DNA from 2 places in the Verminephrobacter eiseniae EF01-2 genome. Region 2 is predicted to be linked to the other one. Evidence: predicted binding sites of a transcription regulator. Region 2 holds the regulator's gene; the other holds the start of a gene.
What was found. The regulator HrcA, encoded in region 2, represses chaperone genes, less so after heat shock. The targets are predictions, from matches to a motif close to TTAGCACTCNNNNNNNNNGAGTGCTAA.
Positions count from the first base shown of each region.

Region 1: the regulator HrcA is predicted to act here: its motif matches at 4,328-4,354, upstream of VEIS_RS12505 (co-chaperone GroES).

Region 1 is NC_008786.1:2,897,831-2,903,826, reverse strand. It holds gene edd (phosphogluconate dehydratase) at 1-999, shown strand, start outside; gene eda (bifunctional 4-hydroxy-2-oxoglutarate aldolase/2-dehydro-3-deoxy-phosphogluconate aldolase) at 990-1,667, shown strand; gene VEIS_RS12515 (DUF805 domain-containing protein) at 1,831-2,160, shown strand; gene groL (chaperonin GroEL) at 2,247-3,905, opposite strand; gene VEIS_RS12505 (co-chaperone GroES) at 3,954-4,244, opposite strand; gene VEIS_RS12500 (AAA family ATPase) at 4,619-5,996, opposite strand, start outside.
Region 2 is NC_008786.1:1,168,520-1,174,515, reverse strand. It holds gene rapZ (RNase adapter RapZ) at 1-772, opposite strand, end outside; gene recN (DNA repair protein RecN) at 772-2,469, opposite strand; gene VEIS_RS05180 (NAD kinase) at 2,472-3,368, opposite strand; gene hrcA (heat-inducible transcriptional repressor HrcA) at 3,397-4,401, shown strand; tRNA gene VEIS_RS05170 (tRNA-Ile) at 4,454-4,530, shown strand; gene leuC (3-isopropylmalate dehydratase large subunit) at 4,677-5,996, shown strand, end outside.

The DNA of each region.
Region 1 (5,996 bases), 1.7 Mb from region 2:
ACCCGTGCCGCAGTGCGCACCGTGCTGGCCATCGGTCAGCGCGGCCAGCGCTTTACCCCGATCGGGCGGCTGGTCGACGAGCGCTGCATCGTCAACGCCATGGTCGCGCTGCTGGCCACCGGCGGCTCGACCAACCACCTGATCCACTGGGTGGCCATCGCGCGCAGCGCGGGCATGGTGATCGACTGGTCGGACTTTGACGAACTGTCATCGGCCGTGCCGCTGCTGGCCCGCATCTACCCCAATGGCGAGGCCGATGTGAACCAGTTCCAGGCCGCAGGCGGCCCGGCGTGGATACTGCGCGAGTTGCTGGCCCACGGCCTGATGCACGCCGACGCGCTGAGCATCAACGCCGGCGGTATTGCCGCAGGCGCGCAGGGCGCCCCGCTGCGCTCGGGCGACGACAGCGTGCTGCGCCCGGCGCGGCAGCCGTTTTCGGCCACCGGCGGCCTGCGCCTGCTGCAAGGCCGCTTGGGCCGCGCGGTGATCAAGGTCTCTGCCGTGCCCGAAGAGCACCATGTGGTGCAGGCCCCGGCCCGGGTGTTCGATGCGCAGGAGGACCTGCTCGCCGCCTTCAACGCCGGCCAGATGCAGCAGGACCTGGTGGCCGTGGTGCGCTTTCAAGGCCCGCAGGCCAACGGCATGCCGGAGTTGCACAAGCTCACGCCGCCGCTGGCCGTGCTGCAAAACCAGGGCTTCAGGGTGGCGCTGGTGACCGATGGGCGCATGAGCGGAGCCTCGGGCAAGGTGCCCGCCGCCATCCACGTCACGCCCGAGGCGCTGTCCGGCGGCCCGCTGGCCAAGCTGCGCGATGGCGACATCGTGCGCGTAGACGCCGTGGCCGGCACGCTGGATGTGCTGCTCGACGACGCCGAATGGGCGGCCCGCACCCCCGCCGCCTGCACCGCCCCCGCCGCCACCGGCTTTGGCCGGGAGCTTTTTCACCACTTTCGCCGCCACGCAGGCGGCGCCGAACAAGGTGCCTGCACATGGCTGTGACCCCTGCCTCTCGTGTTCCTGCGACCGAACTGCTGGACATTGCCAGCCATGGCCCGGTCATCCCGGTGATCGTGATCGACCGCGTGCCAGACGCATTGCCGCTGGCCGAGGCGCTGCTGGCCGGCGGGGTCAAGGTGCTGGAAGTGACGCTGCGCACGGCTGCCGGCCTGCCGGCCATCGAAGCGATTGCGCGCCACCTGCCCGAAGCCGTGGTTGGCGTGGGCACGGTGCTCGATGCCGACGATGCCCGCCGCGCCAGCCAGGCCGGCGCCCGCTTTGCCGTCAGCCCGGGCTATACCGCCGCCGTGGGCAGCGCCTGCCAGCGGCTGAACCTGCCGCTGCTGCCCGGCGTGGCCACGTCCAGCGAGATCATGGCAGCGCTGGCCGACGGGTTCTCGTTCCTCAAGCTCTTTCCCGCCGAGGCCGTGGGCGGCATTGCCTTGCTCAAGTCCTGGGCCAGCCCGTTTGCCCGGGTCAGTTTTTGCCCCACCGGCGGAATCACCCAGGCCAGCGCGCCCCATTACCTGGCGCTGCCCCAGGTGCGCTGCGTGGGCGGCTCCTGGCTCACGCCGGCAGACGCGATACGCGCCGGTGACTGGGCGCGCATCACCGCGTTGGCGCGCGCAAGCCATGCGCTGCGCAATGCCGGCCCGGGTTCTTCTGAATGAAATCAGCCGCTGGCGCAGATTCAGTCATTGCCTTGAGCTATCAAAATATGTAGCTTCCAGATTGCCACATGTGGCGCTGGTGCCGTGACCGGGGTTCGTCTTGGCATGGCGCGGGATGGGCCAGGCAACCGTTCGCAACGCGCATTCGATGGAGGCATCTCCCATGGACTTTCTTTCGGCCGTCAACAGCTGCCTGGGGCAGTACGCGACCTTTTCGGGCAAGGCATCGCGCTCGGAGTTCTGGTGGTTTTTTCTGTTCCAGATACTGGCCATGCTCGCCGCCGCGCTCTTGACCGTCATGCTGGGAGGGGATGTCAGATATCTGGAACTGGTTTTGACCCTCGTTTACTGGGCGCTGTTCTTGCCGGGCCTGGCCGTGGGGGCGCGTCGCCTGCACGATATTGGCCGCTCGGGCTGGTGGCAACTGCTGCTGATCGTTCCCATCTTGTGGCTCCTGCTGGCGTACTGGTGGGTCCAGCCGCACGAGAAATGAAGCCCCATTGAAAAAGCCCGCAGGCCGTAAGACCTGCGGGCTTTCGTTGGGCGCAGTGTGCCTGCGCGGGCACACCGATCTGGCAGTTACATGTCCATGCCGCCCATGCCACCCATGCCGCCGCCCATGCCAGGCATGCCGCCACCGCCGGCAGGCGCATCGTCCTTCGGCGCTTCGGCCACCATGGCCTCGGTCGTCAGCAGCAGCGAGGCCACCGAAGCGGCGTTCTGCAGGGCCGTGCGGGTGACCTTGGTGGGGTCGAGAATGCCCAGCTCCAGCATGTCGCCGTAGGTGTCGTTGGCTGCATTGAAGCCATAGTTGCCCTTGCCGGCCAGCACCGCGTTGACCACCACCGAGGCTTCGCCACCGGCGTTGTTCACGATTTCGCGCAGCGGCGCTTCGATGGCCTTGAGCACCAGCTTGATGCCGGCGTCCTGGTCGGCGTTGTCACCCTTGATGGTGCCGCCAATGGCCTGCCTGGCGCGCAGGAAGGCCACGCCACCACCGGCGACCACGCCTTCTTCCACCGCTGCGCGGGTTGCGTGCAGCGCGTCTTCGACGCGGGCCTTCTTTTCCTTCATTTCGACTTCGGTGGCTGCGCCGACCTTGATCACGGCCACACCGCCGGCCAGTTTGGCCACGCGCTCTTGCAGCTTTTCGCGGTCGTAGTCGGAGGTGGCTTCCTCGATCTGCACGCGCACTTGCTTGACGCGGGCTTCGATGTCGCCAGCGGCACCGGCGCCGTCGATGATGATGGTGTTTTCCTTGCCCACTTCGATGCGCTTGGCTTGGCCCAGATCGGCCAGCGTCACTTTCTCCAGGGTCAGGCCCACTTCTTCAGCGATGACCTTGCCGCCCGTCAGGATGGCGATGTCTTCCAGCATGGCCTTGCGGCGGTCGCCGAAACCGGGGGCCTTCACGGCCACCACCTTCAGGATGCCGCGGATCGTGTTCACCACCAGCGTCGCCAGGGCTTCGCCCTCGACTTCTTCGGCAATGACCAGCAGCGGACGGCCCGCCTTGGCCACCTGCTCCAGCGTGGGCAGCAGGTCGCGGATGTTGCTGATCTTCTTGTCGAACAGCAGCACGAAGGGGTTGTCCAGAAGGGCCGCTTGCTTGTCCGGGTTGTTGATGAAGTAGGGCGACAGGTAGCCGCGATCGAACTGCATGCCTTCGACGACATCGAGTTCGGATTCGAGCGACTTGCCGTCTTCCACGGTGATCACGCCTTCCTTGCCCACCTTGTCCATCGCGTCAGCGATCAGTTTGCCAATGGTCTCGTCGGCGTTGGCCGAGATCGAGCCGACCTGGGCGATTTCCTTGGAGGTGGTGGTGGGCTTGGACGCCTTCTTCAGTTCGGCCACCAGCGCCGTCACGGCCTTGTCGATACCGCGCTTGAGGTCCATCGGGTTGATGCCGGCGGCCACGTACTTGAAGCCTTCGCGCACGATGGCCTGTGCCAGCACGGTGGCGGTGGTGGTGCCGTCACCGGCGTTGTCGCTGGTCTTGGAGGCCACTTCCTTGACCAACTGCGCGCCCATGTTCTGCAGTTTGTCCTTGAGCTCGATTTCCTTGGCCACGGACACGCCGTCCTTGGTCACGGTGGGGGCGCCGAACGAGCGCTCGATCACCACATTGCGACCCTTGGGGCCCAGGGTCACCTTGACCGCGTTGGCCAGGATGTTGACGCCTTCGACCATGCGAGCGCGGGCTTCGCCGCCGAAAACCACTTCTTTTGCTGCCATTTGATATCTCCGAATTGAGTAAAAAGTCTGCTTGGGAACGGGGCGGAATTACTTCTCGACCACGGCAAACAGATCGTCTTCCTTCATGACCAGCAACTCGTCGCGGTGCACCTTGACGGTCTGGCCCGAGTACTTGCCGAACAAAACGCGGTCGCCGACCTTCACGTTCAGGGCGATCAACTCGCCCTTGTCGTTCTTCTTGCCAGGGCCGACGGCCAGCACTTCACCTTGATCGGGCTTTTCAGCGGCGTTGTCAGGGATCACGATGCCGGAGGCGGTCGTGGTTTCACTTTCAATACGCTTGACGATCACGCGATCGTGCAGAGGGCGAAGGTTCATTGCATTGCTCCTGTTGTCAGTAAAATCAATCACTCGGCGCCAGGCCATCCCGGCGCCACCAAACTCCCGACAGGGGAAGCGCTTTAGCACTCCCCAGCGGAGAGTGCTAATGATACGGGCATTTATTGCCGTTTCAAGACAGCCGCGCACTGCCGGCACGCAAATTTGTCGAAATTTGCGTTCGCCCCGTCTGTATGCTATGTGTTTGGTAGCTTCAGGGCCTGATTCTCATTGGGTCGTATCGATGCTCTGGAGTAAAGCACTGCCCCGGGTGCGCGTTGGGCGTTGGGCGTTGGGCGTTGGATGCGCCAGGCCGCGCTGTGCGGTGGCGCCAGGAACCGCCGTCAATCACCGGCCTCCTCCGCATCCTCGCGCTACGTTGGCGACGCCGCCGCCGCCACGGGGGGCCGCAGCGACCACCCGGCGCCAGCGAAGTCGGGGGCAGAATGGGAGGTGCCGTCATTCACCCAGGCCAGATTCAGCACCTCATACACCGGGCGCCATGTCGGCGCGTCACCGTCGGCATGGGTGCGCAGTTGCAATTGCGGGTTGGGCAGGTAGTGGCCGTTGGTGGTTCTGGCCCACAGGCGGCGCGCTGGCAGATAGGTGCTGTTGATCTCGGCGCGCGCCAGCACCTGGTTGAGGTAGCTGCGTTTGTGCCGCTGTGCTTTCCACAGGTACTCGGGCAAACAGACCAAGGTCGTGCCGAGTTCCTCGGCAAAGAAACCATCGGCGCATCGGTACGGACTGTATGGACGCTTGACGCACATCGTGCACTGCGTCTTGAGGCCGGCCAGCATCAGGCTCAGGATCCAATACTCGGCCTGATGGCGCTCCAGCCGCACCAAGCGGGCATCGGTTTGCACATCCAGCACCGGCGGCGCGATGCGGTCAAACAGCATGCCGATCGACTGCTGCGCGAATGGCGCATCTTCCATCGCCCGGTTCAGTGCCGCGAGCCACGGCGTATGACCGAATTCGTCTGTCAGCAACGGGTTGGCGGCGCGCTCCAACAGCGCCTCGACCAAGGCCAGGTGGCCGGCGCGCGCGGCCATCATCAGCGGGGTGGCGCCGGTGGGGCCGCGGTGGTCGACGCCGTACTGATCGCACTGGCGCAGCAAGTCCTTGAAATTGCGCGCGGCATAGGGCTGCAAGTGGCGCTGGCGCAGCAGGGCGGTCTCGCGCCAAGCGACCGCCCTGTCGAGGTCGCCGCCCGGTGCCAGACGCAGCGCTGGCGCAAACTGTGCCTGTTTTGCCAGTTGTCCGATCCAGACCTGCTGCCCATGCCACAGCGCGTAGTCCAGCAGGGCCTGGCGGGGTTTGTTCGACGGCTGCGTGCGGTCGAGTGCGCGGGGCAGATATTCGCGCATCGCGACTTCGGACCATGGCGTCCACGGCACCGGTTTGGTTTGCAGGAAGGTTTCGCGGATGGCGCGCGCCTGCTCCTCTTTGCCTTGCAGTTCGAGCTTGCGCGCTTCCTGCGCCCATTCGTCGCGTGTCGAGGTCTGCACCGGCGTTGCGCTGCGGGCCGCCGAGGTCTCGGCGACTTGCAGACCGAGCAGGGCCAGCAAGGGGTGGCTGGTGTCGGACTCGACCAGCACCAAGGTGGCAACCGCGCGCGTCATCGCCACGTACAGCGCGTTGACGTAGAACTTGTACAGCTCGAGCGACTTGTCGCCCTTGTCGCGGGCGCGGCTGTAGGCCAGTTGCTCGACTTGCAGGTCGGCCTGGGCGACGCCATCGCAGACCTCG
Region 2 (5,996 bases):
GCTGGCCGCCGGTGCAGCCTATGGCCACCGTGACATAGCTGCGGTGGTTGCGGTCGAGCAGTTCGAGCCAATGCGCCAGGAATTGCTCGATATGGGCCCGCATCAGGTCCACATCCGGCTGGAGTTGCAGAAAGTCCGCGACCGGTTCGTCCAGGCCCGTCAGCTCGCGCAGCGCCGGTTCGTAATAGGGGTTGGCCAACATGCGCACATCGAACACATAGTCTGCATCCATGGGTATGCCGCGCTTGAAGGCGAAGGATTGGAAGACCAGCGTCAATTGCCCTTGCGCGCCGGGCATCAGGCTTTTGACGTAGCTTTGCAGTTGTGAGGCCCGTATCTGGCTGGTGTCGATGACATGCGATGCTTCGCGCAGGTCGGCCAGCAGTTCGCGCTCGAGATCGATGATCTGCACCAGGGCCTTGCGTTCTTGTTGCGGATCGTCATGCGACAGCGGGTGGCGGCGGCGCGTTTCGGAAAAGCGCCGGACCAGGGTGTCGATGGTGGCATCGAGAAAAATCGATTGCACCGCCACGCCCTGGCTGCGCAGGCGGTGCAATTCTTGCGGCACCTGGTGCAGCGAGGTCGCGCTGCGCACATCCATCGCAATCGCAACGCGGTTGCCGTGGTGGTGGTGCTCCAGCGCCACGAAGGCCGGCAGCAGTTGCGGCGGCAGGTTGTCGACGCAGTAATACCCGGCGTCTTCGAGCGCATGCAGGGCCACGGATTTTCCCGATCCCGACATGCCTGTGATCAGCACGATTTCCAGCACCATCAGTCTTGCCCTGGCGAGGTTTGCCGGGTTTGCCGGGTTTGCCGGGTCGTGCCTGCGGCGCCGAGCATCTCGCGCGCATGGGCCAGCGTGGTCTCGGTCGCGCGCTCTCCGCCGAGCATGCGGGCCATCTCGGCGATGCGCTGCTCGCCTTGCACGGCCAGCACCGTGCTGCTGGTGCCGGCTGCGCCCTTTTGCTTGGTGACCACGAGGTGCCGGTGCGCGCATGCCGCCACCTGGGGCAGGTGGGTCACGGCCAGCACTTGGCGCGCCTGGCCCAATTGCTGCATCAGCCGGCCCACGGTTTCGGCGACCGCGCCGCCGACGCCGGCATCGACTTCATCGAAGATCAGCGTAGGGGCCAGGCCCAGTTCGCTGGTCGTGACCGAAATCGCCAGCGAGATGCGCGACAGTTCGCCCCCCGAGGCCACCTTGCCAACCGGCCGGGGGCTCATGCCCGGGTGCGCGGCAACGAGGAAGGCCACCTCGTCGATGCCATGGGCGGCCGGCTCCTGGGCCTTGCTCACCGCGACCTCGAACTTTCCCCCTTCCATGCCCAGGCCCTGCATGGCCCGGGTGATGGCCGTCGATAGCCGGGGCGCAGCCTTGGCGCGGGCCACGGACAGCGCCCGCGCGGCCGCCTGATAGGCTTTGGCGCTGGCCGCTTGTGCCGCTTGCAGTGGCTCCAGATCAGTGGCGCTATCGAGCTGGCGCAGTTGGGCTTTCCAGTCGTCGAGCAGCGCGGGCAGTTGTGCCGGCGGGCGTTTGTACCGGCGGGCCAGGCCCATCCACAGCGACATGCGGGCATCGAGCGCAGCAAGGCGCTGAGGATCGAGCGGCGCGCGCCGCAGGTACGATTGCAGCGAACGCAGCACATCGCTGGCTTGCGCCAGGCTCGATGAAAGAATCTCTGCCAGGTTGGCGAACTCCGGCTCGATATGTTCCTGGGCTTGCAGCAGCGCATGGGCGCGTGCGAGACCGGCAAGGGCGCCGCTCTCGTCGTCTTGCAAGCTCCGGATCGCTCCATCGGCCCCATCGACCAGCGCCTGGGCATGCGACAGGCGCCGGTGCTGCGCATCGAGCTCATCCCATTCGCCAGCCGCTGGCGCCAATTTGTCGACTTCGCCGATTTGCCACTGCAGGCGCTCACGCTCTTGCTGCCAACCGGCCTGGGCCTGGCTGGCCTGCTGCAATGCTTTTTGATCCGCGCGCCACTGTGCCCACCGGGCGGCGGTCTCGGCGGCGCTGACTGCGGCAAAAGCGTCGAGCAGGCCGCGCACCGATTCCGGGCGGGTCAGGCTTTGCCATGCGTGCTGGCCGTGGATATCGAGCAGCATGTCGCCGAGCGCGCGCAACTGGGCGGCGGTGGCCGGCGTGGCGTTGATCCAGGCGCGGCTCTTGCCCTGCGCATCTACCGTGCGCCGCAGCAGCAACAGATCGTCGCCGTCAAAGCCGGCCTCTTGCAGCCACGGCAGCACATGGGCCGGGCAGTCGAACTCTGCGCAGATATCCGTCTTGTGCGCCCCCTCGCGCACCACGCCCGCCTCCGCGCGCGCGCCCAGTGCCAGTTGCAGCGCGTCTATCAGTATCGATTTGCCGGCGCCGGTCTCTCCGGTCAGCACCGTGAAGCCCGCATCCAGCTCCAGTTCCAGGGCCTGAACGATCACAAAGTCACGCAGCGTGATTCGTCTGAGCGCCATGGTCAGGGGTCTCCGTCGTTCCAGCGCAGTTTCTTGCGCAAGGTGGCGAAGTAGTTCCAGCCCTGCGGGTGCAAAAAGCGCACGCAATGCGCTGACCGGCTGAGCAAAATCCTGTCGCCATGGAGCAACGAGGCCAGCGACTGCATATCGAAGCTGGCGCTGACATCCCGGCCGCTGACGACTTCGACCGCCACCTCGGTGGCGTCCGACAGCACGATGGGGCGGTTGGACAAGGTATGCGGCGCGATCGGAACCAGAACCCAGCCAGGAATCGACGGATGCAGCATCGGGCCGCCAGCGGACAGCGAATAAGCGGTCGATCCGGTGGGCGATGCGATGATCAGCCCGTCCGCCCGCTGATTGGCCACGAAGCGGCCGCCGACCTCCACGCGCAGTTCCACCATGCCGGCGGTCGCCCCCCGGTTCACGACCACATCGTTCATCGCCAGCGCCTCGAACACCACCTGCCCGGCGCGCATGACGCAAGCCTGTATCAGCGGTCGCGAATCCTCCTCGTAGTCGCCTTCGAGCATCGGGGGCAAGGTGGCTTGGTAGGTATCGAACGGGATGTCGGTGATGAAGCCCAGGCGCCCCTGGTTGATGCCGACCAACGGCGTGCCGAACCGGGCCAGCCTGCGGCCTATGCCCAGCATCGTGCCGTCGCCCCCTACCACCAGACCCAGATCGCAGCGGGCGCCGATGTCCTCGACCGTCAGCGACGGGTAGTGCAGCAAGCCGGTATTGCTGGCCGTTTCCACCTCGATGGCAACGCTGCAACCCTGGTGCTGCAAAAACCGGGCAATGCCGTCGAGCGCCTGGCGCGAACTCTCACCGATGGCGCCTGCGGACGAAGCCTGGTACTTGCCAATGAGGGCAACATGGCGGAAATTGGACGTCATCGCGAAATTACATCATTAAAATCCCCCCATGCTGGATGACCGTGCCAAGTTGTTGCTCAAAGCCTTGGTCGAGCGCTATATCGCCGATGGGCAGCCCGTAGGCTCCAGAACCCTGTCGCAGGCGTCCGGGATCGACCTCTCGCCGGCGACGATCCGCCATGTGATGGCCGACCTGGAAGATTTGGGGCTGATTGCCAGCCCGCACACATCGGCAGGCCGCAGACCCACGGCGCGCGGCTACAGGCTGTTTGTCGACACCATGCTGACGGTGCAGCGCGACCCGTTGACCGCGCCCGAACTGGCGCCCGAGCAGCCGCAAAAGGTCATCGCCAATGCGGCGCAGTTGCTCTCCAGCCTGTCGCAGTTCGTGGGGGTGGTGATAGCGCCGCGCCGCAGTTCGGTGTTCCGCCACATCGAGTTTTTGCGGCTTTCGGAGCGGCGCTTTCTGGTCATCATCGTCTCGCCCGAGGGCGATGTCCAAAACCGGGTCATCTTCACCGATATCGATTATTCGCAGGCGCAGCTCATCGAAGCCTCCCATTTCCTGAACTCGCATTACACCGGCCTGGCGATGGAGCAGGTGCGCGAGCGTCTGAAGTCGGAGGTGGACATGTTGCGCAATGAGATTGCGGCGCTGATGCAGGCCGCAGTGAATGTCGGCTCGGAGGCGCTATCCGATGTGCAGGATGAAGTCGTGATCTCCGGCGAGCGCAACCTGTTGGCGGTCAGCGATTTCTCCAGCGACATGGACCACCTGCGCCGGGCCTTCGATCTGTTCGAGCAAAAGACGCAAATCCTGCGGCTGCTGGACATATCGAGCCAGGCCCAAGGCGTGCGCATCTACATCGGCGGGGAAAGCCAGGTCGTGCCTTTCGAGGAGCTCTCGGTGGTCAGCGCCTCCTACGAGGTCGACGGCACGATGGTAGGCACCTTGGGCGTGATAGGGCCGACCCGCATGCCCTACGACCGGATGATACAAATCGTGGACATCACCTCGCGGCTGCTGTCCAACGCGCTGAGCCACCGCAAATAAAGCCCCCTACAATGGGGCGCTCGCCCGGCGGCAGAAGAACCCGGCAGAACCAGGGCCGTTAGCTCAATTGGTCAGAGCAGTCGACTCATAATCGATTGGTAGCTGGTTCGAATCCAGCACGGCCCACCATCCACCCCGCGCCATGATCGTGGCCCGAACCGCGTGCGCGGCATATGGAGTGCGCGACCATGTGCCCTGCGCCCATACGCGCCAGCAGCACCCCGAACACTAAAATCCGAAACCCGGCCACCCGCCTGAACCAGGAAAGCCACGCCATGGGACGCACCCTGTACGACAAAATTTGGGACGAGCATGTCATCCACACCGAAGAGGACGGCACCGCCACCCTCTACATCGACCGCCATCTGGTGCACGAAGTCACCAGCCCCCAGGCGTTCGAGGGCCTGCGCGTGGCGGGCCGCAAGGTCTGGCGCATGAGTTCCATCGTCGCGACGGCCGACCACAACACGCCCACCACGGGCTGGGAGCGGGGCTATGACGGCATCACCGATCCGGTCAGCAAAGAGCAGATCACCACGCTGAACGACAACATGGCGCAGCTCCAGCCTGCGGCCTTCTTTCCGTTCATGCACCAGCGCCAGGGAATCGTCCATGTGATCGGCCCGGAAAACGGCGCCACCCTGCCCGGCATGACCGTGGTCTGCGGCGACAGCCACACCTCGACCCACGGCGCCTTTGGCGCGCTGGCGCATGGCATAGGCACCTCCGAAGTCGAGCATGTGCTGGCCACGCAAACGCTGCTGGCCAGAAAGGCCAGGAACATGCTGGTGCAGGTGCAAGGCCATCTCGCCCCGGGCATCACGGCCAAGGACCTGGTGCTGGCCATCATCGGCCACATCGGCACCGCCGGCGGCACGGGCTACACCATCGAGTTTGCCGGCCCGGCCGTCCGCAGCCTGTCGATGGAAGGCCGCATGACCATATGCAACATGGCCATCGAAGCCGGCGCGCGCGCCGGCCTGGTGGCGGTCGACGACAAGACCATCGACTACGTCAAAGGCCGCCCGCTCGCGCCCGACGGCGTCGAATGGGAGCAGGCCGTGGCGTACTGGAAGACGCTGCACTCGGACGCCGATGCCCCGTTCGACACCGTGGTCCGGATCGACGCCAGCGCCATCGGCCCGCAGGTCACCTGGGGCACCTCGCCGGAGATGGTGCTGGGCATAGATGCCCGCGTGCCCGACCCGGACAAGGAAAAAGACGCCGGCAAGCGCGACGCCATCGAGCGCGCGCTCAGCTACATGGGGCTGGCCCCCGGCAAGGCGATCGACGACATCCGCATCGACAAAGTGTTCATCGGCTCATGCACCAACAGCCGCATCGAAGACATGCGCGCCGCCGCCGCCGTGGTCCGCAAGCTCGGCCGCAAAGTGGCGGGCAATGTGAAACTGGCCCTGGTGGTGCCCGGCTCGGGCCTGGTCAAGGAGCAGGCCGAGCGCGAGGGCTTGCACCACATCTTCAAGGCCGCAGGCTTCGAGTGGCGCGAACCCGGCTGCTCGATGTGCCTGGCGATGAACGCCGACCGCCTGGAGCCCGGCGAGCGCTGCGCCAGCACCAGCAACCGCAACTTCGAG